Regions from separate parts of the Gordonia sp. PvP123 genome, predicted to be linked through region 1. Evidence: riboswitches for the same ligand, from Rfam matches in the RefSeq annotation. Region 1 holds a riboswitch; each other region holds the start of a gene.
The links. Region 1 has a riboswitch for cobalamin ahead of metE (5-methyltetrahydropteroyltriglutamate--homocysteine S-methyltransferase). Riboswitches for the same ligand answer to the same signal wherever they lie in the genome.
Positions count from the first base shown of each region.

Region 1 (7,200 bases):
CGAAGCGGAGACGACAGAACCCGCCGGCACCGGGATCCGGGCCGACGGGTTCGGTCTGCGATTCTCGACTCAGTCGACTACTTCTTGTCGCCGTCGACGTCTGCTCCGGCTGCCTCGGCATCGGGAGCGGTCGCCGCGGTGGACTCGTCGTCGACGGCCTCGGCCACGGCCTCGGCGTTGGCGACCTCGGCATCGGTGGCGTCGGCCTCGACGGCCTCCACCACGTTGTCCGCGCCATCAGCCGAATCGGTATCGGCGACAACCTCTTCGGTGGCGTCGAGCTTGTCCTCGGCGGCCTTCTTGGAGGCGGCGACGCGGGTCGCGCGGCTGGCCTCGCTCGACGCGGTGGTCTCGCGCACCAGCTCGATCACGGCCATGGGGGCGTTGTCACCCTTGCGCGGCAGCGTCTTGATGATGCGGGTGTAGCCACCCGGACGATCGGCGAAGAACGGGCCGATCTCGTCGAACAGTGTGTGCACGACGTCCTTGTCACGGATGTCCTTCAGCACCTCACGACGGTTGGCCAGCTTGCCGGCCTTGGCGTGGGTGATGATCTTCTCCGCGTACGGACGCAGGCGCTTGGCCTTGGCTTCCGTGGTGGTGATGCGGCCGTGCTCGAAGAGCGAGGTGGCGAGATTCGCCAGCATCGCCTTCTGGTGGCTGGCCGACCCGCCGAGGCGGGCACCCTTGGTGGGCTTGGGCATTGTCTTCTCCTAGGAGGACCCCGCATCACTCGATGCGGAAGTCAGGGTTGGGCAGTGACAGCTACCGCCGCGTCAAAGCGACTACAGCTGCTCGGTCTCCGCGAAATCCTCACCGGAATCGGCGTCGAAGGACGCGTCTTCCGACCACGTGCCGGTGGCCGGGTCATAACCTGCGACCTGCGACGGATCGAAGCTCGCCGGGCTGTCCTTGAGCGACAGACCGAGCGCGTGCAGCTTGACCTTGACCTCGTCGATCGACTTCTGACCGAAGTTGCGGATGTCGAGCAGATCCGACTCGGTCCGGGCAACCAGCTCGCCGACGGTGTGCACACCCTCGCGCTTGAGGCAGTTGTAGGACCGGACGGTCAGCTCGAGATCCTCGATCGGCAGGCTGAACGACGCGATGTGGTCGGCCTCGGCCGGCGACGGCCCGATCTCGATGCCCTCGGCCTCGACGTTGAGTTCCCGGGCCAGCCCGAACAGCTCCACCAGGGTCTTGCCCGCCGATGCCAGCGCGTCACGCGCACTGATCGAGTTCTTGGTCTCCACATCGAGCACCAGGCGATCGAAGTCGGTGCGCTGCTCGACACGGGTTGCCTCGACCTTGTAGGTCACCTTGAGCACCGGCGAGTAGATCGAGTCGACCGGGATACGGCCGATCTCGGCACCCGACGCCTTGTTCTGCACGGCCGGAACATAGCCGCGGCCCCGCTCGACGACGAGCTCGATCTCGAGCTTGCCCTTGTCGTTCAGGGTGGCGATGTGCAGATCGGGGTTGTGCACGGTGACACCGGCCGGGGGCACGATGTCGGCGCCGGTGACGGTGCCCGGACCCTGCTTGCGCACGTACATGGTGACCGGCTCGTCCTCGTCGGAGCTGACCACGAGGCCCTTGAGGTTCAGGATGATGTCGGTGACGTCTTCCTTGACCCCGGCCACGGTGGTGAACTCGTGGAGCACGCCGTCGATACGAATGCTGGTGATGGCAGCACCCGGGATCGAGCTGAGCAGGGTACGACGCAGCGAGTTGCCGAGGGTGTAACCGAAGCCCGGCTCGAGCGGCTCGATGACGAACTTCGAACGGTCCTCGGCAAGGACTTCCTCGGTGAGGGTGGGTCGCTGTGAGATGAGCATTTCTTGGATATCTCCTTTGGCCGACCGCTATATGACGGCCTCGAGGGTGAACCGAACAGCTGCTGCTGTCTGGCGGTGTGTCTTACTTCGAGTAGAACTCGACGATGAGCTGCTCGGTGAGCGGGACGTCGATCTGAGCACGCTCGGGCACGCTGTGCACGAGGATGCGCAGGGTCGACGGCACGACCTGGAGCCAACCCGGGACCGGACGATCGCCGACGAGCTCCTTGGCGATCTGGAACGGGACGGTCTGCAGCGACTTCGGGCGGACGTCGATGATGTCGTACTGGCTGACGCGGTAGCTGGGCACGTCGACCTTCACACCGTTGACGGTGAAGTGGCCGTGGCTGACCAGCTGGCGGGCCTGGCGACGGGTCCGGGCGATGCCCGAGCGGTACACGACGTTGTCGAGACGGGTCTCGAGCAGCTTCAGCAGTTCGTCACCGGTCTTGCCGGTGCGACGGTTCGCCTCTTCGAAGTAGCGGCGGAACTGCTTCTCCATGACGCCGTAGGTGAAGCGCGCCTTCTGCTTCTCCTGCAGCTGGAGCAGGTACTCGCTCTCCTTGATCCGCGAACGGCCGTGCTGGCCGGGCGGGTAGGGGCGACGCTCGAACGCTGCGTCTCCACCGATGAGGTCGACGCGGAGACGACGGGACTTCTTTGTTGCGGGGCCGGTATAACGAGCCATGTCTTATCTCTTCCTTTCCCGCTAGACCCGGCGCCGCTTGGGCGGACGGCAACCGTTGTGCGGCTGCGGGGTCACATCGGAGATGGTGCCGACCTCGAGGCCGGCTGCCTGCAGGGAGCGGATGGCGGTCTCGCGACCCGAGCCCGGTCCCTTGACGAAGACGTCGACCTTCTTGACGCCGTGTTCCTGGGCCTTGCGCGCAGCATTCTCGGCCGCGAGCTGAGCCGCGAACGGGGTGCTCTTGCGCGAACCCTTGAAACCGACGTGGCCCGACGATGCCCAGCTGATGATGTTGCCGCTGGGGTCGCTGATCGACACGATGGTGTTGTTGAACGTCGACTTGATGTGCGCGTGGCCGTGCGGGACGTTCTTCTTATCGCGACGGCGGGTGCCCTTCTTGGGGCCTGCGCTACGTGACTTCGGAGGCATTACTTCTTCTTCCCGGCGATGGTCTTCTTCGGGCCCTTGCGAGTGCGGGCATTGGTCTTGGTGCGCTGTCCGCGCACAGGCAGGCCACGACGGTGGCGCAGACCCTGGTAGCAGCCGATCTCGATCTTGCGACGGATGTCGGCCTGCACCTCGCGACGCAGGTCACCCTCGACCTTCACCGAGGCTTCGATGTACTCACGCAGCTTCGAGACGTCTGCGTCGGTGAGATCCTTGGCTCGCAGGTCGGGGCTCAGGCCCGTTCCCTCGAGGATCTCCTTGGAGGTGGTACGCCCAACTCCATAGATGTAGGTCAGTGCGATCTCCAGCCGCTTCTCGCGGGGGAGATCCACACCAGCAACACGTGCCATGTGGCGGATTTCCTTTTCGATTCTCAGAGGTCTGCTCCCAGTCCGTCCCGCGAGCTGGTGCCGAACCGTGTGTCCGGCCTCGTGGGCTCCGGCCTCTGATCCGGAGGTAGGCGGTGACGCGTCTGTCGCCGCTGGTGTTGGGAGGTCCTTGTGTGTTCAGTTGTCGATCTTCAGTTGTTCTGACTCAAGCGACCCGGAGGGTGCGCGTGATCAGCCCTGACGCTGCTTGTGACGCAGGTTCTCGCAGATCACCATGACCCGACCGTTGCGGCGGATCACCTTGCACTTCTCGCAGATCGGCTTGACGCTCGGCTGAACCTTCACGTCAATCTCTCCTGCTCGGCTCGCCCGCGCGCACGCCGAAAGCGGCCGTGCACGTGGGTGTCGGTCTCCTCCCGAACGGATGTCCGGGAAGTCTGTCCCCGGCATCGCCGGGAAAGTCTCACTTGTAGCGGTACACGATTCGCCCACGAGCCAGGTCGTAGGGCGAGAGTTCCACGACGACCCGATCCTCGGGCAGGATGCGGATGTAGTGCTGTCGCATCTTGCCGCTGATGTGGGCGAGAACCTTGTGTCCGTTCTCCAGCTCAATACGAAACATCGCATTGGGCAGGGGTTCGATCACTCGACCCTCGACCTCGATGGCCCCGTCTTTCTTCGCCATGTCCTCCGCGATCCTGGCCGTGACCACGACATCCGGGTGATGCCGCGGCGCATCGGCCGGGTTGAATCAGTGTTTGTCCGTTAGGGTGTGGGCACCGGTCCGCGAGGACCTGCACCCGGTGTGCGCCGACCGGGCCCACGTGCTGACACGCTGATGCCCGGCACGCGATGCGCACCGACGATCCATGTTACGCGAACGAGCAGGCCAGGCCAAATGCGTGCTCAGCGCCACGGAGAGAGGCCGCACCGGATGGGCACTGTCGACGACTATCTCGACGGACTCGACCCCGCCGACCGCGAGGTGGTCGGACGCATCTACGCCGTCGCCCGCACCGCGGTCCCCGACACCGCTCAGGGCAAGGGCTACGGCATGCCGGCCCTGACATATCGCGGGAGCCCGCTCCTCTCGGTGATGCGCACCAAGAAGCACATCGGTCTGTACCCGTTCAGCCCGGAGGCGGTCGACGCCGGGCGACCGTTCCTCGACGGTTTCGACGTGGAGAAGGGCACCGTTCGGTTTCAGCCGGGGGCTCCTCCTTCCGACGATGCGATCCGCGCGATGATGTCGTGTCGGCGCGATCAGATCGACGGCTGACCGCCCGACGTCGAACTACCGGTGTTCAGCGGGTCGACTTTGCTGGGCTAGGGTCGAAGACGCATGTGGTTCGCCGCGTCGGAGGTCGTGTCAGCTCTCCGTCCGCGGCGTCGAGTCGCCGGCATCCCGCCGGCGGACGAGAGGGAATCCGGTTCGAATCCGGAGCTGTCCCCGCAGCGGTATGCCGTAACGACCACCGTCATCAGCACTGAGCTCCGGCTTGGGAAGCGACGGTCAGTAGGAACTTCGATCAGAGGGATCTCGATCGAGAGCGACGGTGAGCCCGAAGACCTGCCAGGTGTACCGGACGCGCCGCGTCCGGTGGCTCGCCGCCTCGAGGATTGGGCGCAGGTCGAACCGGCGATCGTCGCGCGCCCTCTGCCGGGCGTGACGTGGGTCCGATCGATCTCCCCTGCTGGGCGGTGAACCATCCACCGTCAGTAGGAGAAGTCGACGTCCATGTCCGACACCGTCCGCCGCAGCTCCGCGGCACCGTTCACCACCACCGTCCTCGGCACCGCACGCATCGGCCCCCGGCGCGAACTGAAGAGGGCCGTCGAAAGCTATTGGTCCGGCCGCATCGACCGGACCGAGCTCGCCACCGTCGCGCAGCGCCTACGCAGCGAGCAGTGGGCCGAGCTCACCGAGGCCGGCCACGACTCCGTCCCGGTCAACACGTTCTCGTACTACGACCAGGTGCTCGACACCACGGTCCTCCTCGACGCACTGCCGCCGAGGTTCGCCGAGATCGACGATCCGCTCGATCGCTACTTCGCGGCGGCCCGCGGAACCGCCGAGGTGACCCCACTCGAGATGACCAAATGGTTCGACACCAATTACCACTACCTGGTCCCCGAGATCGGCCCGTCGACCACGTTCCGGTTGAATCCGGCGAAGGTACTGGCCGAGGTCGCCGAAGCCGGGGAGCTGGGTCTCCCGGCCCGCCCGGTGATCGTCGGCCCGGTGACGTTCCTGGCGCTGTCGAAGGCGGTCGACGGGGCGGGTGCGCCGCTCGATCGCCTCGACGAGTTGGTGCCCCTGTACCGAGACCTCCTGACGCGGTTGGCTGACGCCGGCGTCGAGTGGGTTCAGCTGGACGAACCCGTCCTGGTGACCGATGCCGCCGCGGACCTGGGTCCGCGGACCGAATCGGTGTACAACGCCCTGGGCTCCCACGAGCGCCGTCCGGCCATCGCGGTGGCGACGTACTTCGGTGACGCCGGTGATCGGTTGGCACACTTGGCCCGGACGCCGATCGAGGCCATCGCGGTCGACCTCGTCGACGGCTCGGTCGAGACGGTGGCCGGCACCCCGGGCCTGGCCGACAAGCTGCTGATCGCCGGCGTGGTGGACGGCCGCAACGTGTGGCGCACCGACCTGGACCAGGCCGCGGCGACGCTGGCCACCGTGCTCGGTTCCGCCCGCTCGGTCGCCGTGTCGACGTCGTGCTCGACCCTGCATGTCCCCTACACCGTGGACGCGGAGGACGAGCTCGACACCAACCTTCGCGGTTGGCTCGCGTTCGCTGCCGAGAAGTTCCGCGAGGTGGCGGTGTTGTCGTCGGCGTTGAGCGAGGGGCGCGCCGCTCGGGCCGCCGCCTTCGCCGAGAGCTCGACGGCACTGGCCAGCCGTGCCACTGATACTCGCCTACACAACGCCGACGTCCGCGCACGCCTGGACGCCGTCACCGATGCCGACGCGACGCGCGGCCCGGCCGAGCAACGGCTCGCCGCACAGAAGGAACATCTGGGACTGCCCCCGCTCCCGACCACCACGATCGGTTCCTACCCACAGACCTCGGCCATCCGACTGGCGCGGGCCGCGCTCCGCTCGGGCGAGATCGATCGCGCCGAGTATGAGAACCGGATGAAGACGGAGATCGCGGATGTCGTGGCCCTGCAGGAGTCGATCGGCCTCGACGTTCTCGTCCACGGGGAACCCGAGCGCAACGACATGGTGCAGTACTTCGCCGAACAATTCGAGGGCTACTTCGCGACGGCGAACGGTTGGGTGCAGTCCTACGGCTCGCGGTGCGTGCGGCCACCGATCCTGTTCGGCGATGTGAGCCGACCGAAGCAGATGACAGTCGACTGGATCACCTACGCACAGACGCTGACCAGCAAGCCGGTCAAGGGCATGCTGACCGGCCCGGTGACGATTCTTGCCTGGTCTTTCGTTCGCAACGACCAGCCACTGTCGGCGTCTGCCGAGCAGATCGCGCTCGCCATCCGTGACGAGACCGTCGACCTCGAGAGGGCAGGGGTCGGGATCATCCAGGTCGACGAACCCGCTCTGCGCGAGTTGCTGCCGTTGCGTGACGCGGACAAGCCCGCGTACCTGGCGTGGGCCGTTCGGGCGTTCCGCATCGCGACCTCCGGGGTCCGCGACGATACGCAGATCCACACGCACCTCTGCTATTCGGAATTCGGCGAGGTCATCGGAGCGATCGCCGACCTCGACGCCGACGTCACCTCGATCGAGGCGGCGCGGTCGCACATGGAGGTGCTCGACGACCTCGACGAGGCCGGCTTCCGTAACGCGGTGGGCCCGGGTGTGTACGACATCCACTCACCGCGCGTGCCCGACCAGGACGAGATCTTCTCGGCCCTGTCCTCGGCA
Region 1 is NZ_JBEPPN010000011.1:129,545-136,744, forward strand. Features, by position in the region: gene truA (tRNA pseudouridine(38-40) synthase TruA) at 1-121, opposite strand, end outside; gene rplQ (50S ribosomal protein L17) at 78-704, opposite strand; gene ABIC25_RS20850 (DNA-directed RNA polymerase subunit alpha) at 786-1,838, opposite strand; gene rpsD (30S ribosomal protein S4) at 1,921-2,526, opposite strand; gene rpsK (30S ribosomal protein S11) at 2,548-2,955, opposite strand; gene rpsM (30S ribosomal protein S13) at 2,955-3,323, opposite strand; gene rpmJ (50S ribosomal protein L36) at 3,534-3,647, opposite strand; gene infA (translation initiation factor IF-1) at 3,766-3,987, opposite strand; gene ABIC25_RS20880 (iron chaperone) at 4,237-4,581, shown strand; cobalamin riboswitch at 4,677-4,894, shown strand; gene metE (5-methyltetrahydropteroyltriglutamate--homocysteine S-methyltransferase) at 5,041-7,200, shown strand, end outside.

Region 2 (7,200 bases), on a different contig from region 1:
CTGACCGACTCGGTTCCGGCCACCGAGAACGCACCGCGCGTCGATCGTGCGGTCGAGGGCCTCGCACCGGTGCTGGCCGGCCAGGCACGCGGATTCGTCCAGCAGACCGTGTCGTCATTCGTCGCCAGCGATCAGTTCGAAACGCTGTGGTTGCAGGCGAATCGGGCCGCACACACGGCCCTGGTCGCGGTGGTGACGGGCGATGTCGGGCCGTCGTCGGTGACCGTGGACGACTCCGGCACGGTGAGCATCTCGCTGGGCACCGTGATCGACAACGTCAAGGCACGCCTGCTCGACCGCGGATTCACCTTCGTCGAGAAGATCCCCGCTGTCGACAAGCAGTTCGTCCTCTTCCGCTCGCCCGAACTCGTTCGGGCCCAACGCGCCGTCTCGGCGCTCGACACCGCCGCCGACGTCCTGCCGTGGCTGACGATCGCGCTCGCGTTCGCCGCGGTCGCGGTCGCACCCCGCGGCCGGCGCATGCGGGCTCTGTCACTCGCGGGGCTCTCGCTGGTCCTCGCGATGCTCGTCCTGGCCATCGGCCTGCTGATCGGGCGAGCGCTCTACCTCGATGCGATGCCTCCCGACATCCTCTCCCCCGACGCCGCATCCGCCGCCATCGACACCGTGCTCGACCCGTTGCGTCTGGCCCTGCGTGCCGTGGCGGTCCTCGGCCTCGTGGTCGCCGTCGGGGCCTACCTGCTGGGCGGGTCGGCGTCGGCCGCGGCGGTGCGACGCGGGTTCGGCCAAGGCCTCGACTCGGTGCAACGGATGCGGCGGTCACGACCGCCGAACGCGTTCGAGGAGAGCCTGTTCCGTGCACGGATCGCGTTGCGCAGCGCGATCATCGGTATCGCAGCGCTGCTCCTCGTGTTCTGGAGTTATCCGACCGGGCTGGTGGTGCTGCTCATCGCCGTCTTCGGGCTCCTCGCCCTGCTGATCCTCGAACTCGTCATCAGGCCGGCGAAGACCTGGGCCGAGAGTGGGGCGACGCCGGATGAGGAGAAGCCGTCGGGCGACGCGGCGCCGGTCGTCGAGACCGTATGAGCCAGGCGTCGGTCGCCGCCGAGGTCGCGCCGCCCACCACTCGCAGGTGGTGGGCGCGCGCGGCCATGGCCCTGGCCGTGGCCGCGATCCTGCTCCCGGTGGCCGCCGCGGGAATCCTCGGCCTTCTCGGTCTGCTGATCATCTGCGTCAGCTGCGTCGTGGTCATCGTCGTCGCGCTGTACTGGTTCCTGATCAGCCGGGGCGTCCTACGGGTGGTCGCGGCCGTTCTCGCCGCCGCCCCCGTCCCCCTGCTCGTGGTGTTCCTCATCCGCGAGCGACAGCTGTGGGTCGTGATCGTCGCCGCGCTGCTGGCAGCCGCAGCGGTGGGGTGCGGCCGCCGCGCGCTCCGACCGTCCCGCATCGACTCGCTGATGCCCGAGCACGCGGCCCCGGATGTCCACCGTCCGTTCATCATCATGAATCCACGTTCCGGTGGCGGGAAGGTCGTCCGGTTCGACCTGCAGCGTCAGGCCGAGTCCCTGGGCGCCGAAGTCGCGTTGCTCGACGGGCCGGTGGAGATCGACGTGGTGCAGCTGGCGCGAGACGCCGTGGCCCGCGGAGCCGACCTGCTCGGGGTCGCGGGCGGTGACGGCACCCAGGCGCTCGTCGCGGGCGTGGCCGCCGAATCCGGCGTCCCCTTCCTGGTCGTCAGCGCCGGCACCCGAAACCATTTCGCGCTCGATCTCGGACTCGACCGTCAGAATCCCGCCCGGTGTCTCGACGCTCTACGGGACGGCGTCGAGTTCCGCGTCGACCTCGGTCACATCAACGGCCGCCCCTTCGTCAACAACGCGTCGTTCGGGATCTACGCCGAAGTCGTCCAGAGCCCGCAATACCGGGATGACAAGACGCGCACGGTGTTACGCATGCTCCCCGACCTGCTGGGCAGAGGCTCGACGTCTGGTCTGCGCGCTGTCATCGGGAACGAGTCGGTTGCCGACCCCCAGGCGATCCTGGTCAGCAACGGCCCGTATGCCACCAACGACGTGGCCGGGCTCGGTCGTCGCACCCGCATCGACGAGGGGCGCCTGGGCGTCGTCACCGTCTCGGTGTCCGACACCCGGCAGGCCGTCGGACTCCTGCGGCGTACGCACGATCAGGGGCTCGTCCAGCGGACCGCCACCGAGGTGACCGTCGACGCCGACGCCGAGGTCATCCCCGTCGGGGTCGACGGCGAATCGCTCCAGCTCACGACGCCGGTGCGATGCACGATCACGCCCGGTGCGCTGCGCGTCCGCGTCCCACGGCACCGCCCCGAGACCCGGATCGCGCCACCGCAACTGGACTGGCTCCAGCTGTGGTATCTGGCGTGGCGTCCCCACCGCGCCGCCTGACCACAGCTGGAGCGCGTACCTCAGCCGCGCAGCAGTCCCTTGGCGACGTGGGTCACCTGGATCTCGTTGCTCCCCGCGTAGATCATGAGCGACTTGGCATCGCGCGCAAGCTGTTCCACGCGGTACTCGGCCATGTAACCGTTGCCGCCGAACAGCTGCACCGCCTCCATGGCGACGTCGGTGGCCGCCTTCGACGAGTAGAGCTTCATCGCCGACGCCTCGGACAGGCTGAGCGGTTTACCCGCCTTGCCGCGTTCGATGGCGCTGAAGAGCATGTTCTGGACATTGATCCGCGCCACCTCCATCTCGGCCAGCTTCAGCTGGATGAGCTGGAACTGGGCGATCTCCTGACCCCACAGCTTGCGGTTCTTCGCGTAATCGATCGACAGCCGTTGCGCCTCGTTGATGATGCCCAGCGACAGGGCGGCGATCCCGACGCGCTCCGCGGTGAAACCGGCCTTGGCGCCCTCGGATCCACGCGAATCGGCGCCGGTGTCCTCGGTCTCACCGAGGAGACGGTCCTTGCCGACGCGGACGCTGTCGAAGAAGAGCTCACCGGTCGGCGAACTCATCATGCCCATCTTCTTGAACGGCTTGCCCTGGGTCAGCCCGGGCATGCCCTTGTCCAGCACGAACGACAGCACCTTGCGGTCGCGCATCGGGACGCCACTGCCGTCGTCGAGCTTGGCGAACACGACGATGGTGTCCGCGTAGGGACCGTTCGTGATGAAGGTCTTCTGCCCGTTGAGGATGTAGTCGTCACCGTCACGACGAACCGTGGTCTTCATGCCGCCGAGCGCATCCGACCCGGAGTCGGGTTCGGTGATCGCCCAGGCGCCGACCTTCTCCATGGTCACCAGCTCGGGCAGCCAGCGCTTCTTCTGCGCCAGCGTGCCCTTGCCGCGGATGGTCGAGGCGGTCAGCCCCATGCTCACACCCAGCGACGCGACGAGGCCCAGACAGACACCCGCGAGCTCGATGTTGACCATCATGAACATCGAGCCGCCCATGCCGCCGCCGTCACCGGAGGACTTCTTCTTCTCCCCCTTGGCTTCTGCCTCGAGTTCTTTCTCGAGCGCATCCTTGGCCATGGCATCGACACCGAAGCTCGACAACAGCTTGCGGGTGATGTCGTACGGCGGCAGGACGCCGGACTCGAGTTCGTCGAGATGTGGCCGGATCTCCTTGTCGATGAACGCCCGCAAGGCGTCCCGAACCATCAGATCTTCATCGGACCACTCGAACATCGTCACACTCCCAGACCGGTGTCCGCCCGGGGGCGAACATGTTTCAGTTTCGTCGTCCCCAACTGTGTCAGGAGTCACTGCCGATGTCTAGGTACGCCGTCGCGAATCTGTTCCTATCAGGTGTTTGCGCAGGTGTAGATGGTCGCGGGACGGACCTCGTGGGCGAAGAACCGCTCTGCGTCCGGGCACAGAAGGGCTTGGGCAACCGGCATCGCCACCACCACACAACGGTCGGCGAGCCCGGAGTGCCCCACGCGCCACGCGTGGACTCGGCCGACGAAATCCGCGAGGCTCTCGCCCCCGTGTGGCCGGGCGCCGGGATCGGCGAACCATGCGCCGAGTTCGGCGGGATCGATCTGCTCCGGGGTGCGCCCTGCCCACGTTCCGACGTCCAGGGTTCGCAGCGCGTCGTCGACGAGGGCGTCGGTTGCCCCCAGGAGTCCGGCGGTCTCCCGGGTCGCGATCTCCGGACCGCAACAGAGGACCGGGCGCGTGGACGCCGCGGCCAGGCGGAGCACGTCCCGACGGCCACGCTCGTCCAGAAGCGGATCACCGCCGAATCGCACCGACCGGTTGGGGCCGGTGCGACCGGCGGTGATGATCTGCATGCGCGAAACGATCGCCGCCTCAATGCTGGGCGGCGACCGCCGGGGCGCGGTCGGCGGTACGCGAGCGCGCCATCGCCCCCAGCAGCAGGGCGAACACCACGGTGAGAACCGTCCACAGGATCACCTGGTTGGCGATGGCGTAGACCCGGAAGTCCCCGATCACGTCACCGGGGAAGCCCGGGAACACGATCTGACCCACGTCGTTGCGAACCGGCTCGGGGACCTCGCTGAAGGACGGCAGGAACGCGAGCACGATCGCGATGCCGGCCAGGTAGGCCGCGACAGCGGCGACGGCCGAGACGAATCCGCCGATCCGCGGACGCAGCCACAACGCCAGGACCACGGCCGCGATGGCCAGGATCACCGACGCCACACTGATGGTGAGGAAGGCTCCGGTCCTCTCGCCGATGGTGTCGTCGTCGCCGACGGCGGGCGGATTCGCCGGGTAGGCGAAGAACGGCACGGCGAACACGGCGACGAAACCGATCGCGCCGAGCACACCCGCAACCGCGCGCGGGTCGGTCGCCGGATGGCGACTGCCGAGATGACTCCAGAGCACCGTGAACGCCACCGCGAAGAACGCACCCATGCACACCGCGAACACGACGTTGCCGACACCGGCGCCGAGGTTCTCCTGCATGGCCCGCGTGAACAGCTCGCCGCCCTCACCGTGCGTGTGGCCACCCGGTTCGGCGGCGTGGGCCAGTGCCTCCTCGGCCTCCGAACGGGCGCCTTCGTAGTCGATGGCCTTGGCGACGACCGGTTCGAGGTAGAACCGGGCAAACACGAACGAGACGATTCCGGCGATCAGACCTGCGAGCAGGCCGGCGCCGATGAATTTCTTCTCCATATGTACTTGGCTTCCTGTGGGATACGGCCGGTCAGGCCGGCTCAGTGGCAGGGGAAGCCGAGGAAGTGGCGTGCGTCGTGCACGAACTCGTGGACGTGGGTGTCGGAGCCGAAGACGGACACGACGCCCTGGTCGTACCCGAGGAAGTAGTAGGCGAGACCCGCCAGGAGCACGGTCAGGCTGAGCCAGAGGGCTGCACTCGCGACCGACAGGTTCGGTACGGGCAGGGCACGGGCCGGGGCGGCCTGTACGGCTGCAACAGTGCGGGGAGCTGTCATGGAGGGGTCCTTTCGCCGATCTCGCGTCGGAGATGTCGTGGTGTAGCAGTCCGGAGGACTGCTACGCGCCGGCACGGCATCCTGACTCACGTCACCCCGTCACCATCGACCGCGTCGATATGTCGACACGTCGACCGCGTCGACATATCTACGGTGTCGATATGGGCAGCGTTCACAGTGGCGCGACCGTTCCGGACTCTCACCGGATTCCCCGCACAGGCGTGGGATGACTCTATACCGCGTTCTGTCGTACGCGTGAGACATAGTGGAGAGATGCCCCGCGCTTCGGTGCTCGACCGCTTCACCGCCCCCACCCGACGGTGGTTCTCCGGCGCCTTCACCGCTCCCACCGCCGCGCAGAAGGGTGCGTGGACGTCGATCGCCGACGGCTCGCACACCTTGGTCATCGCCCCCACCGGATCGGGCAAGACCCTCGCCGCGTTCCTGTGGGCCCTCGACCGCCTCGCCGCCGACCCGGACTCGCGGCCCGCCGGCACCAAGGTCCTCTACATCTCGCCGCTCAAGGCATTGGCCGTCGACGTCGAACGCAACCTGCGGGCCCCGCTGACCGGCATCACGCGGGCGGCTCAGGAGCTCAACCTGCCCGAACCGAACATCACCGTCGGCGTCCGGTCCGGTGACACCTCCGCCGCGGACCGCCGCGCACTGGTCAAGACACCGCCCGACATCCTGATCACGACGCCGGAGTCGCTGTATCTGATGCTCACGTCGGCCGCGCGAGAGAGCCTCACCGGCGTCCAGGCCGTCATCGTCGACGAGGTGCACGCGGTCGCCGCCACCAAGCGCGGTACGCACCTCGCGCTGACCCTCGAACGACTCGACGAGCTGCTCGAGAAGCCCGCGCAGCGGATCGGGTTGTCGGCGACCGTCCGGCCGCCGGAGGTGGTGGCGGGGTTCCTGTCCGGCGCCGCGCCGTGTCAGGTGGTCAAGCCCAAGGCCGACAAGACGTTCGACCTCCGCGTCGATGTCCCGGTCGAGGACATGGCCAACATCCCACCCCCGGTGTCCGATGCCGACCCCGCCGCACTCGACGACGCGTTCTCCCCGACCGCCGGGTCGCTGTGGCCGTACGTCGAGGCCTCGATCGTCGACCAGATCGAGGCCAACCGGGCGACGATCGTGTTCGCCAACTCCCGGCGCCTCGCCGAGAAACTCACCGCCCGGCTCAACGAGATCCACGCCGAACGCCACGGGCAGCCGGCCGAACCGACCGGCAATCCGTCGGTCGCCGGCGGCGCCCCCGCGTTCGTCATGGGCAGCGGCGCGAGCTCCGGCGCCGAACCCGTCCTGGCCCGCGCGCATCACGGCTCGGTCAGCAAGGAGCAGCGCGCCCAGATCGAGGACGACCTGAAGGCCGGGCGCCTGTCCTGCGTCGTCGCGACCAGCTCCCTCGAACTCGGCATCGACATGGGCGCGGTCGACCTCGTGATCCAGGTGGAGTCCCCGCCGTCGGTGGCCAGCGGGCTGCAGCGCATCGGCCGCGCCGGCCACCAGGTCGGCGAGATCAGCCAGGGCATCCTGTACCCGAAGCACCGCACCGATCTCCTGCATTGCACCGTGACGGTGAGCCGCATGCTCGACGGGGCGATCGAGGAGATCAAGGTCCCGCAGAATCCCCTCGACATCCTCGCCCAGCAGACCATCGCGGCCGCCGCGGTCGACGACCTCGAGGTCGACCACTGGTACGAGGTGATCCGGCGTGCGGCGCCCTATCGCGAACTGGGCCGGGGCGTCTTCGACGCGACCCTCGACCTGATCGCGGGTCGTTTTCCGTCGGACGAGTTCGCCGAACTGCGCCCGCGGGTGAACTGGGAC
Region 2 is NZ_JBEPPN010000002.1:398,620-405,819, reverse strand. Features, by position in the region: gene ABIC25_RS04710 (hypothetical protein) at 1-1,047, shown strand, start outside; gene ABIC25_RS04705 (diacylglycerol/lipid kinase family protein) at 1,044-2,381, shown strand; gene ABIC25_RS04700 (acyl-CoA dehydrogenase family protein) at 2,402-3,628, opposite strand; gene ABIC25_RS04695 (histidine phosphatase family protein) at 3,745-4,236, opposite strand; gene ABIC25_RS04690 (CbtA family protein) at 4,256-5,086, opposite strand; gene ABIC25_RS04685 (CbtB domain-containing protein) at 5,128-5,364, opposite strand; cobalamin riboswitch at 5,440-5,576, opposite strand; gene ABIC25_RS04680 (ATP-dependent helicase) at 5,638-7,200, shown strand, end outside.
Region 2: another riboswitch for cobalamin. It lies ahead of ABIC25_RS04685 (CbtB domain-containing protein); the one in region 1 lies ahead of metE (5-methyltetrahydropteroyltriglutamate--homocysteine S-methyltransferase).

Region 3 (7,200 bases), on a different contig from region 1:
CGGCCGCGATCGCGATGTCCGGGTGTGCGCTGCTCAGAAACCTGTCGAGTCGGGCCGCCATGAGCACGAATCTAACGCCTGCATGTCCGGCGGCAGGCGCACGTCGACCGCGACGTCGTCAGCCGCTGGTCGCGCTCAGCGCTTCTCGCAGGCGATGCCGTCCTTGTCGCGATCGGACTCGGAGTTCGCGTCGTACAGGTCGTCATCGACGGTGAAGTTCGTGACCGGCGTACCCGACGTGGAGTCGACGGCGCCCGTCTGGCCGACACCGTGCGGATAGTCGGCGTTGAGTTCTGAGCAGTTGGCGTAATCGGTTGCCGCCGAGGCGGGCGCCGCCACCATCAGCGGAGCGACCGTCATGGACGCCGCGGCCAGGAATCCGAGAACCATCTTTCGCGAGCAACGCATCGTGCTTGACCTTTTCTGTGTGTCCCCCGACACCTCATCGTGACGAGGTGACATTACGGGGTCCGGCCGATGAAAGACGCGCTCGACGCGAAGATTGGTCCGGCCGACGGACACGCCGAGCGACCAGGGTCCACGGTCGCGGGGGCCGCCGCCTCTGTTGCATGACAACGTGTGTTGATAAAGTCCGCCCAGACCACACATCGACCAGCGGGGGAACGATGATCAGGAACGACGTCGAGTTCGATTCGGACGGTACGACGTGCCGAGCATGGTGGTACCGGCCCGAGGGAGCCACACCGGCCCCGGTCATCGTGATGGCACACGGCCTCGGCGGGGTCCGGCAGATGCGGCTCGATGCCTTCGCCGAACGGTTCACCGAAGCCGGATACTCCTGTCTGGTCTTCGATTACCGCCACTTCGGGGACAGCGACGGCGAACCGCGCCAGCTCCTGTCCATTCGCCGTCAGCTCGATGACTGGGCCGCGGCGATCGCCTTCGCACGAACTCTCGCCGGCGTCGACACCTCACGAATAGTGCTGTGGGGCACCTCCTTCGGCGGCGGACACGTGCTCGTCGCCGGCAAACGCGACGGCCGGGTGGCAGCGGTGATCTCCCAGTGCCCATTCACCAGCGGACCTGCGTCGACCGCGGCCCTGGGCGTGGTGTCCGGGGCGAAGGTGACCGTTCGGGCACTCGCGGATCTGGCCGGATCCGCACTGCGCAGGCCGCCGGTCATGGTCGGCCTGGCCGGCGAACCGGGATCGGCGGCGCTGATGACCGCACCGGACGCGGTGTCGGGATATCTCCCACTGGTTCCCGACGGTCTCGAACTGCCCAACGAGGTGGCCGCGCGGGTCGGACTGACCATTCCGTTGCACTCACCCGGCCGGGCATTGAAAGATCTCGACTGCCCGACCCTGCTGTGCGTGTGCGACGGGGACACGGTGGCACCGGCACGCTCGACGATCGCCTACGCGCGGCGCGCACCCGGAGCCCGGGTCATCCGATACCCGGTCGGGCACTTCGACATCTACATCGGCGAGGACTTCGAGAAGGTCGTCGCCGACCAGCTGCAGTTCCTGCGCACCACCGTGCCGGCCTGACCCCGACTACAGCCCGAACCGGGCCTGCATCCCCCGCAGCGTCTCCGCCGACGCGAGCAGACCGGCTCGCTCCGCATCCGAGAGCGGGACGTCGAGCCGGGTCTGGGCGCCGCCGCGGTCGACGACGGTCGGCAGCGAGAGACACACTCCGTCGAGTCCTTCGATCCCGTCGGTCCGCGTCGACACCGGCAGCACCCGGTGCTCGTTGTTCAGGATCGCCTCGACGATGCGCGTCGACGCCAGACCGATCGCATAGTTCGTGGCCCCCTTGCCCTCGATGATGGTGTAGGCGGCATGCACGACCTCGTGGTGGATGCGTTCGCGTGCAACCACATCCAGCGCCGGACGACCGGGCAGCGGGGTCCACGACGTCAGCGGCACCCCACCGATCGTCGCCGAGCTCCACAGCGGGATCTCGGTGTCGCCGTGCTCGCCGGCGATGTAGGAGTGCACGCTCTGCACCGCGACACCGCAATGCTGCGCGATGAGGAAACGCAGCCGGGACGAGTCGAGCACGGTGCCCGAGCCGAAGATCCGGCTGGGCGACAACCCGCTGATCTGCTGGGCGGCGTAGGTGACGACGTCGACCGGATTGGTGACCATCACGTAGATCGCATTCGGGGCCACCTCGAGCACCCCCGGGAGGATGGCGCGCGTCAGACCGATTGTGGCCTCGGCCAATTCGAGACGCGACTGACCCGGCTTCTGCTTCGCACCGGCGGTGAAGACGACGACGTCGGCGTCCGCGCACACCGACACGTCGTCGGAGCCGATGATGTCGGCACGCGGGACGAACTCGAGCCCGTGGGACATGTCGAGCACCTCGGCGGTCACCTTCGCGGCGTTGATGTCGAGGAGCGCGATGGTCCGTGCAACACCCCGGATGAGCGAGGAGTAGGCGATCGCGGTGCCCACCGCACCCGCCCCGATGATGGCCAGCTTCGTGTCTCGTACGTCCATCGGTTCACCGTTTCCGCGTCGGGTTCATCGATCGTCGGCATCCAGCGTAGGTCCTCGCACGGCCGCTGTCCGGGGACGCACGCCGACCGCCCACCGATCCGCTGGACGGTGTTGATAGCGTGTGCGGCGAGAACGGTCACACCCGCACACGTGGGTGTCAGGGAATCCGGTGCGAATCCGGGACTGGCGCGCAGCGGTATGGGGGACGGAACCGGCACACAGCCACTGGGGCGACCCGGGAAGGCGCCGGCTCCGGACGAACCCGAGTCCGAATACCGGCCGCTCTCGCTCGAGTCCACCGTGTATCTCGCGCACAGATACCCAGACCGTAAGGCAGTACAGTCCGTGTCCCGTCGTATCGACGGCACGACCGAGATCGCCACCGCCCCGCCGGTACGGCGACTCCCGTCGACGCCGCTAGCCGCAGTTCTGCTCGTCCTCACGCTCCTCAGCATCGCCCTGGCCACCGCGTTCGGCGCCGAGACCATCCCCGTCGGCGACGTCTGGCACACCGTCGCCGGACGCCTGACCGGCGCCGAGACCGATTCCGCGCACGCGGTGATCATCTGGGATCTCCGGCTGCCGCGGTCCGTCCTGGCCGCGCTCGTCGGCGCCGGACTCGCACTGGCCGGCGCTCTCATGCAGGCCCTGGTCCGCAACCCCCTCGCCGAGCCGTACCTGCTCGGCGTGTCCGCCGGCGCGGCGGTCGGGGCCACCGCCGTCATGACCCTCGGCGTGCTGGGCGGCCTCGGGGTGTGGGCACTCTCCGGCGGCGCGCTCCTCGGCGCGCTCGCGGCCACCGTCACGGTGTACCTCGTCGCCCGCGCCCAGGGCGGGTTGACCGCGCTGCGACTCATCCTGTCCGGCGTCGTGTTGTCCTCGGCGTTCATGGCGTTGTCGTCGCTCCTCGTGTTCACCGCCGCGGATCCCCACGCCGCCGACAACGTGATGTTCTGGATGCTCGGCAGCGTCGCCGGCGCCACCTGGGCGAAGGTGCAGATCGCCGGGGTGGTCGTGCTGGTCACCATCGTGGCGATGCTCGCCATCCACTCCTGGCTCGACGCCTACGCGGCCGGCACCGACACCGCGACGTCGCTGGGTGTACCGGTACGCGCGATGCGCAACGCGCTCTTCGGGATCCAGGGCGTCCTGGTGGGCGTGCTCGTCGCGGTGGCGGGTGGGATCGGCTTCGTCGGTCTGATCGTCCCGCACGCCGCCCGGCTGCTCGTCGGCGCCACCCACCGCGCGATGCTGCCGGTGGCGGTATGCGGCGGCGCGCTGTTCCTGGTGTGGGTCGACGTCATCTCGCGGGTCGCGGCCGCGCCTCGGGAGATGCCCCTGGGCATCGTCACCGGGTTGATCGGCGCGCCGATCTTCCTGTTCCTCATGGGTCGACGCCAGTATGTGTTCGGCGGCGGCTCATGACCAATCCACCACCGATCCGCTCGATGGCGTTGCGCGCGAACGCACTCGCGTGTCGACGGGGCGGCCGCGTCGTCCTGCGCGATGTCGATCTCGACGTCCCGGCGGGCACCCGACTGGCCATCGTCGGCCCCAACGGTTCCGGCAAGACCACCCTGTTGCGCACGCTGTGTGGGCTCGAACGTCCCGTCGCCGGCACCATCGACGTGGGTGGCGAGGACCTGCATCGACTCCCGTCGCGGCAGCGGGCCCGCTCGATAGCGGTGGTGGGCCAGGAGGAACAGCCCTCGGCCGAACTGACCGTCGCCGAGGCGGTCGGCCTTGGCCGGACCCCCTACCGCTCGGCCTGGTCGGCCGGGAGCCCCGACGACTCGACGGTGGTCGGCGCGGTGCTCGCGCAGGTCGGCCTCGACGGCTGGGGCTCCCGTTCGTGCACCCACCTGTCCGGCGGCGAGCGGCATCGCGTCGTCCTCGCCCGTGCGCTCGCACAGCAGACGCCGGTCCTGGTGCTCGACGAACCCACCAATCATCTGGACGCGGCCTGGCGCCTGCGGCTGATGGAGATCCTCGACGAACTCGACGCCACCGTGCTGGCAGCGATGCACGACCTCGACCTCGTCCTGCGCCATTTCGATTGTGTCGCAGTGGTGTCCGACGGCGGCGTGGTCGCCCAGGGCCGACCCGTCGAAGTGCTGACGCCGGATCTGCTGGCGGCCGTCTTCGAGGTGTCCGGGACCGTTGTCACCCACCCGGCGACGGGCCTGCCACACCTCCTGCTGAACTCCCCCAACACTTCTGCTCCCCGAGCTCTGACGACAGACACCCTGTGAGAGGACATCCCTTGAGTACGCGCACCTCCCGAGTCCACCCGACCGCCGCCGTCCTGGTCGCCGCACTGACCCTGGGCGCAGTTGCCGCATGCTCGACCGACAGCACCGCGGCCACCGAAGACACTGTGACGGTGGCCAATTGTGGAGCCGACGTCGATTTCCCCCAGCCGCTCGACCGGCTGTTCGTCAACGACGGTGGCATGATCGCGATCGCCCTGGCGGCGGGCGCCCGCGACAACATGGTGGCGGTCAGTGCGCTCGCCCGCGACAAAGATGTTCTCCGGCTCGAGTACGGACCTCAGGTGGACACCCTGAACGAGGTCGCGGCCGAGCGTCCCACGCTCGAGAACATCGTCGCCGCGAAGCCCCAGGTGCTCTATGCCGGATACAACTACGGCATGAGCGAGTCCCGCGGGATCACGCCGGAGATCCTCGCGTCCCACGGCATCGACGTCTATCAGCTGTCCGAGGCGTGCCGGCAGGTCGAGGGTGAGGCGCAGCGCGGCACCATGGACCCGTGGGTCGCGCTCGACACCGACCTGCGCAACATCGGCACCATCACCGGCAACCCGGACCAGGGCGCCGCCGCGGCCGACGAGGTCGCCGACCGCCTCGAGAAGCTCCGCGCCGCATCGCAACCCGCCGACAAGCCCACGGTCTTCGTCTTCGACAGCGTCTCCGACACCATCTTCTCCTCCGGGGCCTACGGCGGCCCGCAGGGCATCATCGACGCCGCGGGCGCCCGCAACGCGACCGAGGACATCGAGGACACCTGGACCGCCGTCAGCTGGGAACGGCTCACCACCGCGGACCCCGACGTCATCGTGTTCGTGGACTACCCCGGCCAGACGGTCGAAGAGAAGATCGCCGCGCTGCGGTCCAACCCGGCCAGCCGCAATCTCAAGGCGGTACGCGAGAACCGATTCGTGAACCTGCCGTACGCGATGTGGGTGTCGAGCCCGCTGAACATCGACGCCGCCGAGATCATGCGCAATGTCCTCGAGAACCGCGGCCTCGCACCGGAATCCGGAATCACCCCGAGCCTCGACGTCGCGCAGCTGGACCTCGGGGGCAACAACTGGCTGCAGTGAGTCGCCGAACGCCCGTAGAGCACGCGGGCGGCGGCGATTGTCGTGCCGCCGCCCCTGGGGGATCCAGTGCGCCCACCGTCGATGTTCGCAACACCTGACTGCATTCAGGCCCCTACCATGAGGCACCGACAACTCTTGGCCGACGAATACCGTTGCACAACAGAGCTTCAGAGGTTGCGATGTAGCCGTGTCGGTGTACACTCGAACATACATTCGCAGCAACGGTTCTCGGGGGGTGGCCATGTCTGACGAATCAGCCACGCCGAAACCGCGAGCCGTCGAACTCGTCACCGAATTGCATGCGATCCTCGACGAACTGCAGACCGTGGACCTGTCACCGTGCACCGATACTGAGTTGGCCGACGTGGCAGCCGATACCGAACGCGCCGTCGCACGCCTGACCGTCGCCGGTGACCGGCAGATCGATCAGGCCGAGGCCCGCGACCTCCCCCGCAAGACCGGCTGCCGCACGCTCATGCAGTTCATGACCCATCGGCTGCGGGTGTCGAACCCGGTGCGTCGCCGTGAGCAGATGGACGCCACCGCCACCCGCACCAGCCTCAGCGGCGAGGTCCTACCGCCCGAACACCCCTGCCTCGCTGAGGCGTTCGCTGCGGGAGCGGTTGGCTCTGCACACGTACACGCCGCACTCGACGTCCTCGACCGCATCCCAGGCACTATCGACCACGACATCAGAGTCGCCGCCGAGCGGCAGATGGCCGAGATCGCCGCCGATTACACACCCGCCGACATCACCCAACTCGGCGCGCGGCTCCTCGCCCACCTCGACCCCGACGGCACCCTCACCGACGACACCGACCAGAAACGACGCCGCAACCTGTGGATCGGACGCCAACGCGCCGACGGCACCGCCAAGATCTCAGGCACCCTCACCCCCGAACTCGCCGCCCGGCTCACGATGATGTTCGCCGTCTGGGGCACACCCGGACTCAACAACCCCGACGACCCCAACTCACCGTCCGGACCGGCCGGCACCGCCGACCCCGACGCCCTGGCCACCGCAGCCGACCGCGACCAACGCACCCCCGCCCAGACAAATCACGACACCCTCGACGCGGCACTGGCCGCCGGCTTCGCCGACGGCACACTCGGAACCTCGCACCGCGGCCTGCCCGCCCATCTGATCATCAAAGCCGACCTGAACGACCTGATCCGCGAAGCCGGACTCGCCACCACCGCCACCGGCACCCTGCTGCCCATCCCCGACCTGATCGCGATGGCCGGCGACTTTCAACCATGGTTGGCAGTATTCAAGGACGCCACCGCCGTCCCGCTGTACTTCGGACGCGGCAAACGCCTCGCCACCCGCGAACAACGCCTCGTCTCCTTCGCCCGCCCCGACGGTGAAGTCTGTTCCGCACCCGG
Region 3 is NZ_JBEPPN010000003.1:212,406-219,605, forward strand. Features, by position in the region: gene ABIC25_RS06410 (YoaK family protein) at 1-61, opposite strand, end outside; gene ABIC25_RS06415 (excalibur calcium-binding domain-containing protein) at 136-408, opposite strand; gene ABIC25_RS06420 (alpha/beta hydrolase) at 627-1,511, shown strand; gene ABIC25_RS06425 (L-lactate dehydrogenase) at 1,518-2,471, opposite strand; cobalamin riboswitch at 2,588-2,769, shown strand; gene ABIC25_RS06430 (FecCD family ABC transporter permease) at 2,817-3,896, shown strand; gene ABIC25_RS06435 (ABC transporter ATP-binding protein) at 3,920-4,723, shown strand; gene ABIC25_RS06440 (ABC transporter substrate-binding protein) at 4,735-5,814, shown strand; gene ABIC25_RS06445 (HNH endonuclease signature motif containing protein) at 6,056-7,200, shown strand, end outside.
Region 3: another riboswitch for cobalamin. It lies ahead of ABIC25_RS06430 (FecCD family ABC transporter permease); the one in region 1 lies ahead of metE (5-methyltetrahydropteroyltriglutamate--homocysteine S-methyltransferase).

Region 4 (7,200 bases), on a different contig from region 1:
CCGCGCGCGATCGTCGGCGAATTGTAGATAGCGTGTCGGGTCCCACACAGCCATGAGTCCACCCTAGCGGTGAGTCTGCTGCCGGGCATCGCAGCTGCCGTAGGCTTCCGTGCGTGACAGCTTCCGCGAACCCGACAACCGACGACTCCTCCGCAGACCCGGAATCGGGCTCGGCCGTCGTCGAGATCTCGACCGACGGTGCCTGCCTGGGGAACCCGGGCCCGGGCGGATGGGGCGCGGTGCTCCGATACAAGGGCACCGAGAAGCGGATCTCCGGGTCGGAACCCGACACGACGAACAACAAGATGGAACTCACCGCCGCCATCGAGGGTCTCGCGGCGCTGACCAGGCCGTCGACCGTCATCATCTACACCGACTCGACCTACGTCCGCAACGGGATCATGAAGTGGGTCAACGGCTGGCAGGCCAACGGATGGAAGACGAAGGATCGCAAGCCGGTCAAGAACGCGGATCTGTGGCGTCGTCTGGTCGAGGAGGAGAAACGGCATCAGGTGGAGTGGCGCTGGGTGAAGGGGCACGCCGGCGACCACTTCAACGAGATCGCCGACGAACTGGCGACCACCGCGGCCCGATCGGTCTCCCGATGACCCCGGTGGCCGTCGCCCTCGAACCCGTCCGCGACGAGCACCTGGTCGCGGCGATCGAGGGCGCGGGCGGACAGATCGTCGGCCTCGACGACGCCCGGGTGCTGGTGTGGATCGGGCCGCCCGCGGACTTCCCGCAACTGCCCGACACCGTCGAATGGGTGGCCCTCAAGACCGCGGGCATCGAGGATTTCGTGGCCGCCGACATCCTCGACGACCGCCGGCTCTGGACCAACGCGTCGGGCTTCTATGCCGAGAACGTCGCCGAGCACGCGCTGGCGCTGCTCCTCGCAGGACTCCGGCAGATCAACACCGCCGTCCTCCGGCACTGGGACAAGGAACGGATCGACACCGCGGTCCGGTCGCTGCACGGCGCCACCGTCGCCATCGTCGGTGCCGGCGGGATCGGTGCCTCCCTCGCCCCACGTCTCCGGGCGTGCGGTGCCCGCGTCGTCGCGGTGAACCGATCGGGCCGCGACGTGCCCGGTGCGCACGAGATCCGACGGTCCGACGAGTTGGACGAGCTGTGGGGAACCATCGACCACGTGGTGCTGGCGGCGCCGGCGACGCCCGAGACCCGGCACATGATCAACGCCGAGAGCCTCGCGGCGCTGCCCGACCATGCGTGGGTGGTCAACATCGCGCGCGGCCCGCTCGTCGACGAGGAAGCTCTGTACCGGGCGCTGGCCGACGGCCAGATCGCGGGCGCGGCCCTCGACGTGACCGATCCGGAACCGCCCGCCGACGACCATCCGCTCTGGTCCCTGCCGAACGTGATCATCACCCCGCATGTCGCCAACCCGGCGTCGGGACTGACGCGCGAGCTCGCACCGTGGGTCGCCGAGAACCTCCGCAGGTTCGCCGCGGGCGAGGAACTGCTCTCCGTGGTGTCCGCCGGCCGCGACTACTGAGATCACGACCTGCTGTTTTCGGCCGATTCCTAGAACACGTTCTCGTTTTCGGTCCCGGCGTGGCATGGTCGACGGGTGATTCTCGACAGATTCCGGATAGACGACCAGGTGGCCATCGTGACCGGCGCGAGCCGGGGCCTCGGGGCGGCGATCGCGGTCGCCTTCGCCGAGGCCGGCGGCGACGTGGTGATCGCGGCCCGCAGTGAATCCGACCTCGAGCAGGTCGCCGAACGGGTCCGCGCGGCGGGCCGACGCGCGCGCACCGTCGCCGTGGACCTCGGCGACCCCGATGCGGCGGCGGCGCTCGCGCAGACCGCGGTCGACGAGTTCGGGCGGCTCGACACCGTGGTGAACAACGTCGGCGGGGCGATGCCCCGGCCTCTGTTCGACACCAGCCCCAAGCACCTGCGGGATGCCTTCGACTTCAATGTCGGTAACGCGCACGCATTGGTCGTCGCCGGTTCCAAGCAGATCCTTGAGACCAGCGGCCGGGGTTCGATCATCAACATCACGTCGGCGGTGGGCCGCCTGCCCGGACGTGCCTACGCCGCCTACGGCACCGCGAAAGCTGCTCTCGCGCATTACACGCGCATCGCGGCGATGGATCTGAATCCGAAGATCCGGGTCAACGGCATCGCACCGGGCGCCATCCTGACATCGGCGCTGGAGATCGTCGCGGGCGACGACGGAATGCGTACCGCAGTCGAGACATCGACTCCGCTGCACCGACTCGGCGACCCGGAGGACATCGCCGCGGCCGCCCTCTACCTGGCGTCCCCGGCCGGCGCGTACGTCACCGGCAAGATCCTCGAGGTCGACGGCGGGATCATCTCGCCGAACCTGGACCTGCCGATCCCGGACCTCTGATCACTCCGAGCCGCGCTCGAGGGCGCCGGCGATCTGCCGTTCGAGCTGCGCCGCGGCCACCTGCGGAACGTCGATGATGCCCTCGAGTTCGGCCAGGGCCTTCTTGTAGGCCGCCTGCCGCTCTGCGGGTGTGGCCGCGGAGTCGGCGGCCACGCCGATCAGCTTGCGTGCCCGGTCCAGGGCTTCGCGTTCGACGGGTGAGAAGTCGGTTTGCCTGCGCCGCCGGGACTCTCGTTCGGCTGCGTCGAATGCCGCGGCGTATTCGCCCACGGCGTCGCGGTACTCGGCGAAGTCTGCCGGGGACATCGAATCGGGCAGTGGCCCCTGGGCGCCCGGCTCGGGTCGCAGATCGTCGGCGCGGACCCGGGCGCGGTGGAACGCGAGGGTCAGCGGTTCACGCATGTCGGTCATCATCGGGTACTCGATGAGCGTCGCGAGATCGAGCTCGTAACCGAACCACTTCTCGTTCAGCGAGTCGTGCTGGCGAAGGGTCCGGCGCAGCTGGTCGGCCGACGTCGTCGTGAGTTTGAGCTGCTCGGTCTGCGCGTTCGCCTTGATCCGGGCGAGCTCGATCTTGTCCTTGCGCCGCTTCTCGTTGTACTTCCCGATCGACCCCGCCCACCCGCCGACGACAGCGCCGATGGGGAAGATCAGCCACCAGTTGTCCGTCGCGAAGCTGACGATCTCGTTCACGGCTCAACTGTACCGAGACGAGGCCCGGCTGATTAGGGTGAACGCATGGCCGACCCCGATGCGCCGAAGCTCGCCGTGGACACGATCGAGGCATGGCGAGAGTGGTTGCGGGACAACCACGACTCATCCGGCGGCGTGTGGCTGGTGTTCTGGCGCAAGGGATCGGGCCGGGAACCGATCGACTACGACGAGTGCGTTCGCGAGGCGCTGTGCTGGGGCTGGATCGACGGCCACACCCGCGTCATCGACGACCGCCGCCGCGGCATGTGGTTCACCCGGCGCGGACGCAACAGCGGATGGTCGGCGTCGAACAAGGCGCGTGTCGCCGACCTCGCGGCCGCCGGTCGGATTCAGCCCGCGGGACAAGCCGTGATCGACGACGCCCAGGCCCGCGGTCTCTGGACGATGTTCGACGACGCCGAGGCGCTGATCGAGTCCCCGGAGCTCGCCGCTGCACTCGACGCCAACCCGGTTGCGCGCGCCAACTGGGACGCCTTCCCGCCGAGCGTGCGGAAGTTCGGGCTGTCGCAGCTGGCTCTCGCGAAACGACCCGAGACCAAGACCAAGCGCGTCGCCGCCCTCGTCGAGCGGGCGGGGCGCAACGAGCGACCCTGACGCCCGTGTCGTCGGGGCGCGGTGTCGGAGACTGTCGGGTATGTCGTAGTCTCGTCGCATCGAGATCCCTGGGAAGCCGGTTCGACTCCGGCGCGGTCCCGCCACTGTGAACTCGGCGCGTCGATGACCTCGACGCACTGACTCAGCCAGATACCAGCCTCGATGCTGCTTGTCACGCCACGAGGATGGACCGACGACACATGTTGATCGATGGTGCCCGCAGGGCGCCGGTACTGCCGCGCACGCACAGACGCACGAGACGACGCCGTCCCGTGGTCGTCGTTGTCGTCGTGCTCGGGTTGGGTCTGGCCGCTGCGTTTCTCGCCCTGTGCTCGGGCGCTGAAGTGCTGCCCGTGTCCACGGTCGTCGACGTGATCGCCTCACGGTTCGGTGGGCCTGCCGTCACGCGTACCCAGCTTGCGATCGTCTGGGACATCCGGATGCCGCGAATCCTGCTCGGGCTGGTGGTCGGCGCGGGTCTTGCCGTTGCGGGGGTGCTGGTCCAGACCCTGGTCCGCAATGCGCTGGCCGACCCGCACCTTCTCGGCGTCTCGTCTGGTGCGGCAGTCGGGGCGACATCGGTGATCACCACCGGGTTCCTTGCCGGCTTCGGGTTGTGGTCGCTGAGCCTCGGAGCAATGGCAGGCGCACTGGGAGCCGCGCTGCTCGTCTTCGCGATCACCATGAGCCAGGGTGGTATCACTCCGCTCCGGCTGGTGCTCACCGGAACCGTTGCCGCATCGGCGCTGTCCGCCATCGCCAGCTTCCTCGTGCTGCGCACCAACGATTCGCAGGCCGCTCAATCGGTCCTGTTCTGGCTGCTCGGCAGTCTTGCCGGCGCATCGTGGGGCAAGCTGCTGCTGCCGGTCTCGGTCGTCGTGACCTGCACCGCGATCGCTTTCGCACTCCATGGGTGGCTCGACGCCCTCTCGGCCGGACCCGATGTCGCCGCCGCGGTGGGCGTTCGCGTCCCGTTGCTACGAAACCTGTTGTTCGCGCTCCTCGCGGTGATGGTCGGCACGATGGTCGCGGTGTCGGGGGCCATCGCGTTCGTGGGATTGGTGATCCCCCACATCGCACGCATTCTCGTCGGCTCCCGGCACCGTTGGGTCCTGCCCACCTCAGCCCTGATCGGCGCGGTCTTCCTGGTTCTCGTCGACGTCGTCGCCCGGATTGCGTTGCGGCCGGTCGAGATCCCGCTCAGCGTGGTCACCGGAGTCATCGGTGCGCCGCTGTTCTTGTTCATCCTCGGCCGGCGCCGCTACCAGTTCGGTGCCGCCGCATGAGTCGCACACCGGTCGGGATCGCAGCGTCCGGGGTCGAGGTGTGGATCGACGATCACCCGGTGTTGCAGGACATTTCACTCGACGTGCGGGCAGGTGACATCGTCGGCCTCGTCGGTCCCAACGGGTCCGGCAAGTCGACTTTGCTGAGGTCGGTCGTCGGGTTGCTCGGACCGCGGCGTGGCACGGTCACCGTCGACGGCCGGGCAACCGAATCGATGAGCGTCCGGGACCGGGCCAAGCAGATCGCCTTCGTGCCGCAGGAAGTGGACCTACCCGCCGACATGCTGGTGCACGAGTACGTCTCGTTGGGGCGGCTTCCTTACGCACCGCCGTGGAGTATGGGTCGCACCGATGACCGCGCCGCGGTGGAAGCAGCTCTGCGATCGGTCGGGATGATCGAGCACCGGGACGCCGCCGTCGACCACCTCTCCGGTGGTGAACGACGCCGCGTCGCCCTGGCCAGAGGACTCGCCCAGGATTGTGGCGTACTCGTTCTCGACGAACCGACCAATCACCTCGACATCCGGCACCAGCTGGACCTGCTGGGGCTCGTGCGAACGTTGGGAACCACGGTCCTCGTGTCGCTTCACGACCTCGATCTGGCTGCTCGCCACTGCGATTCGGTGTACGTGCTGAACGACGGCAGAATCCGCGCGCACGGCGACGCCGCCACCGCGCTCGATCCCGCAGTCGTCGCCGAGGTCTTCGGGGTCTCCGCCCACCGCGTTCTCAACAGCGACACAGGCCGAACGCATCTCGTATTCGAGTCGACCCCGGGCGCGTCGCTGGATACGCCGCTGCCGCTGCGCGATCCCGGTCACGACCACCTGCCCGCCAACTGATTCGACACCGACAATGGAGACACGATGACGAGAACCACCACAAGGCACTTCCGAACGCCCCTCGCGACGGCAGCGTTGGCTGCGGCCCTTGTGCTGGCCGGTTGCAGTGCCACTCCGCCCACCGACGACGCGGCAGAACGAGAGTCGGCGACGCTGACCAACTGCGGCGCCGAAGTGGCCTACGAGGTGCCGGTCGAGCGCGTGGTCGCAACGAGCAACGGGGCCAACGTCGGAACGATCCTCAAGGTCGGGGGACTCGACAAGCTTGCCGCAGTGTCGCTGAACAAGAACAATGATCCGGTGATGGAGTCGATGTTCGGCCCTGGGATCGCCGACGTCCCCCACCTCGAGGGCAGCACCATCACCATTGAGACGGCACTCGGCGCGGACGCCGATCTGGTGGTTGGTTCCTACAGCGGACTGTTCAAGGGCGCATCGGGTGTGACGCCCGAGTCGTTGCAGGCCAACGGCATTGCGTCGTACATCATCTCCGACAGTTGCCGCCAGGGCGGTGACGCCCCGGACAAGCTCGGCACCATGGATCCCTGGGATGCGTTGCGAGCCGACGTGAAGAACTACGGAATCCTCTTCGGGACCGAGGAGGCCGCCGCCGCTGCCGGGACCGAACTCGACGATCGACTGCGCCGGCTGCAGGGCGCGCCGCGTCCGGCAGTGGCGCCGCGTGTCCTGATCTATGACAGCGGTGAGGAGGACCTGTACACCAGCGGTGGCAACGGAGCGCCGAACGGGATCATCGATGTCGCGGGCGGGGCGAACGTCTTCGCCGACGTCGACAACACCTGGTTCCGGGCGAGTTGGGAAACCGTTGCCTCGGCAGACCCGGATGTCATCGTGATCATGGACTACAAGAAGAGTCCGGACGAAGTCCAGGGCAAGATCGACGCCATCAAGGCCCGGGCAGGACTCCGTGACACCGCGGCTGTCCGGGACAACCGGTTCGTGGTCCTGCCGCTGGCGATGTTCACCTCCGGCTACCCGAACATCTATGGCGCCGAAGAGCTGCGGAAGTCCCTCGAGGAGTACGGATTGGTCCCCGGCAGCGGGATCGACTTCGCGGAGACGCTCGGCGGATGACCACCTCGAAAGACTGCCGGATCGTCGTCGTGCTCCGCCCGACGGTGAGCGGACTGGACGAGGCGTCGGCGGTGGCGATGGTCGACCGACTGCGGGCGCGCAGTGCCCGTGATGTCGGGCTCGCCTACCTGGACATCTCGACACCCACCGTCCATGACGAGCTCGACCGCGCGGCCGGTGACGGGCTGTCGGCCGTCAACCTCGTCCCGGTGGCGATCCCGCGCGACAAGTACCTGGTGACCTGGACCAAGCGGGCGGTGGCGAACTGGCGGGAGAGTCGGTCCGG
Region 4 is NZ_JBEPPN010000006.1:372,346-379,545, reverse strand. Features, by position in the region: gene ABIC25_RS14250 (methyltransferase domain-containing protein) at 1-54, opposite strand, end outside; gene rnhA (ribonuclease HI) at 114-608, shown strand; gene ABIC25_RS14240 (D-isomer specific 2-hydroxyacid dehydrogenase family protein) at 605-1,516, shown strand; gene ABIC25_RS14235 (SDR family oxidoreductase) at 1,592-2,383, shown strand; gene ABIC25_RS14230 (hypothetical protein) at 2,384-3,076, opposite strand; gene ABIC25_RS14225 (YdeI/OmpD-associated family protein) at 3,122-3,691, shown strand; cobalamin riboswitch at 3,737-3,867, shown strand; gene ABIC25_RS14220 (FecCD family ABC transporter permease) at 3,892-4,977, shown strand; gene ABIC25_RS14215 (ABC transporter ATP-binding protein) at 4,974-5,819, shown strand; gene ABIC25_RS14210 (ABC transporter substrate-binding protein) at 5,844-6,914, shown strand; gene ABIC25_RS14205 ((2Fe-2S) ferredoxin domain-containing protein) at 6,911-7,200, shown strand, end outside.
Region 4: another riboswitch for cobalamin. It lies ahead of ABIC25_RS14220 (FecCD family ABC transporter permease); the one in region 1 lies ahead of metE (5-methyltetrahydropteroyltriglutamate--homocysteine S-methyltransferase).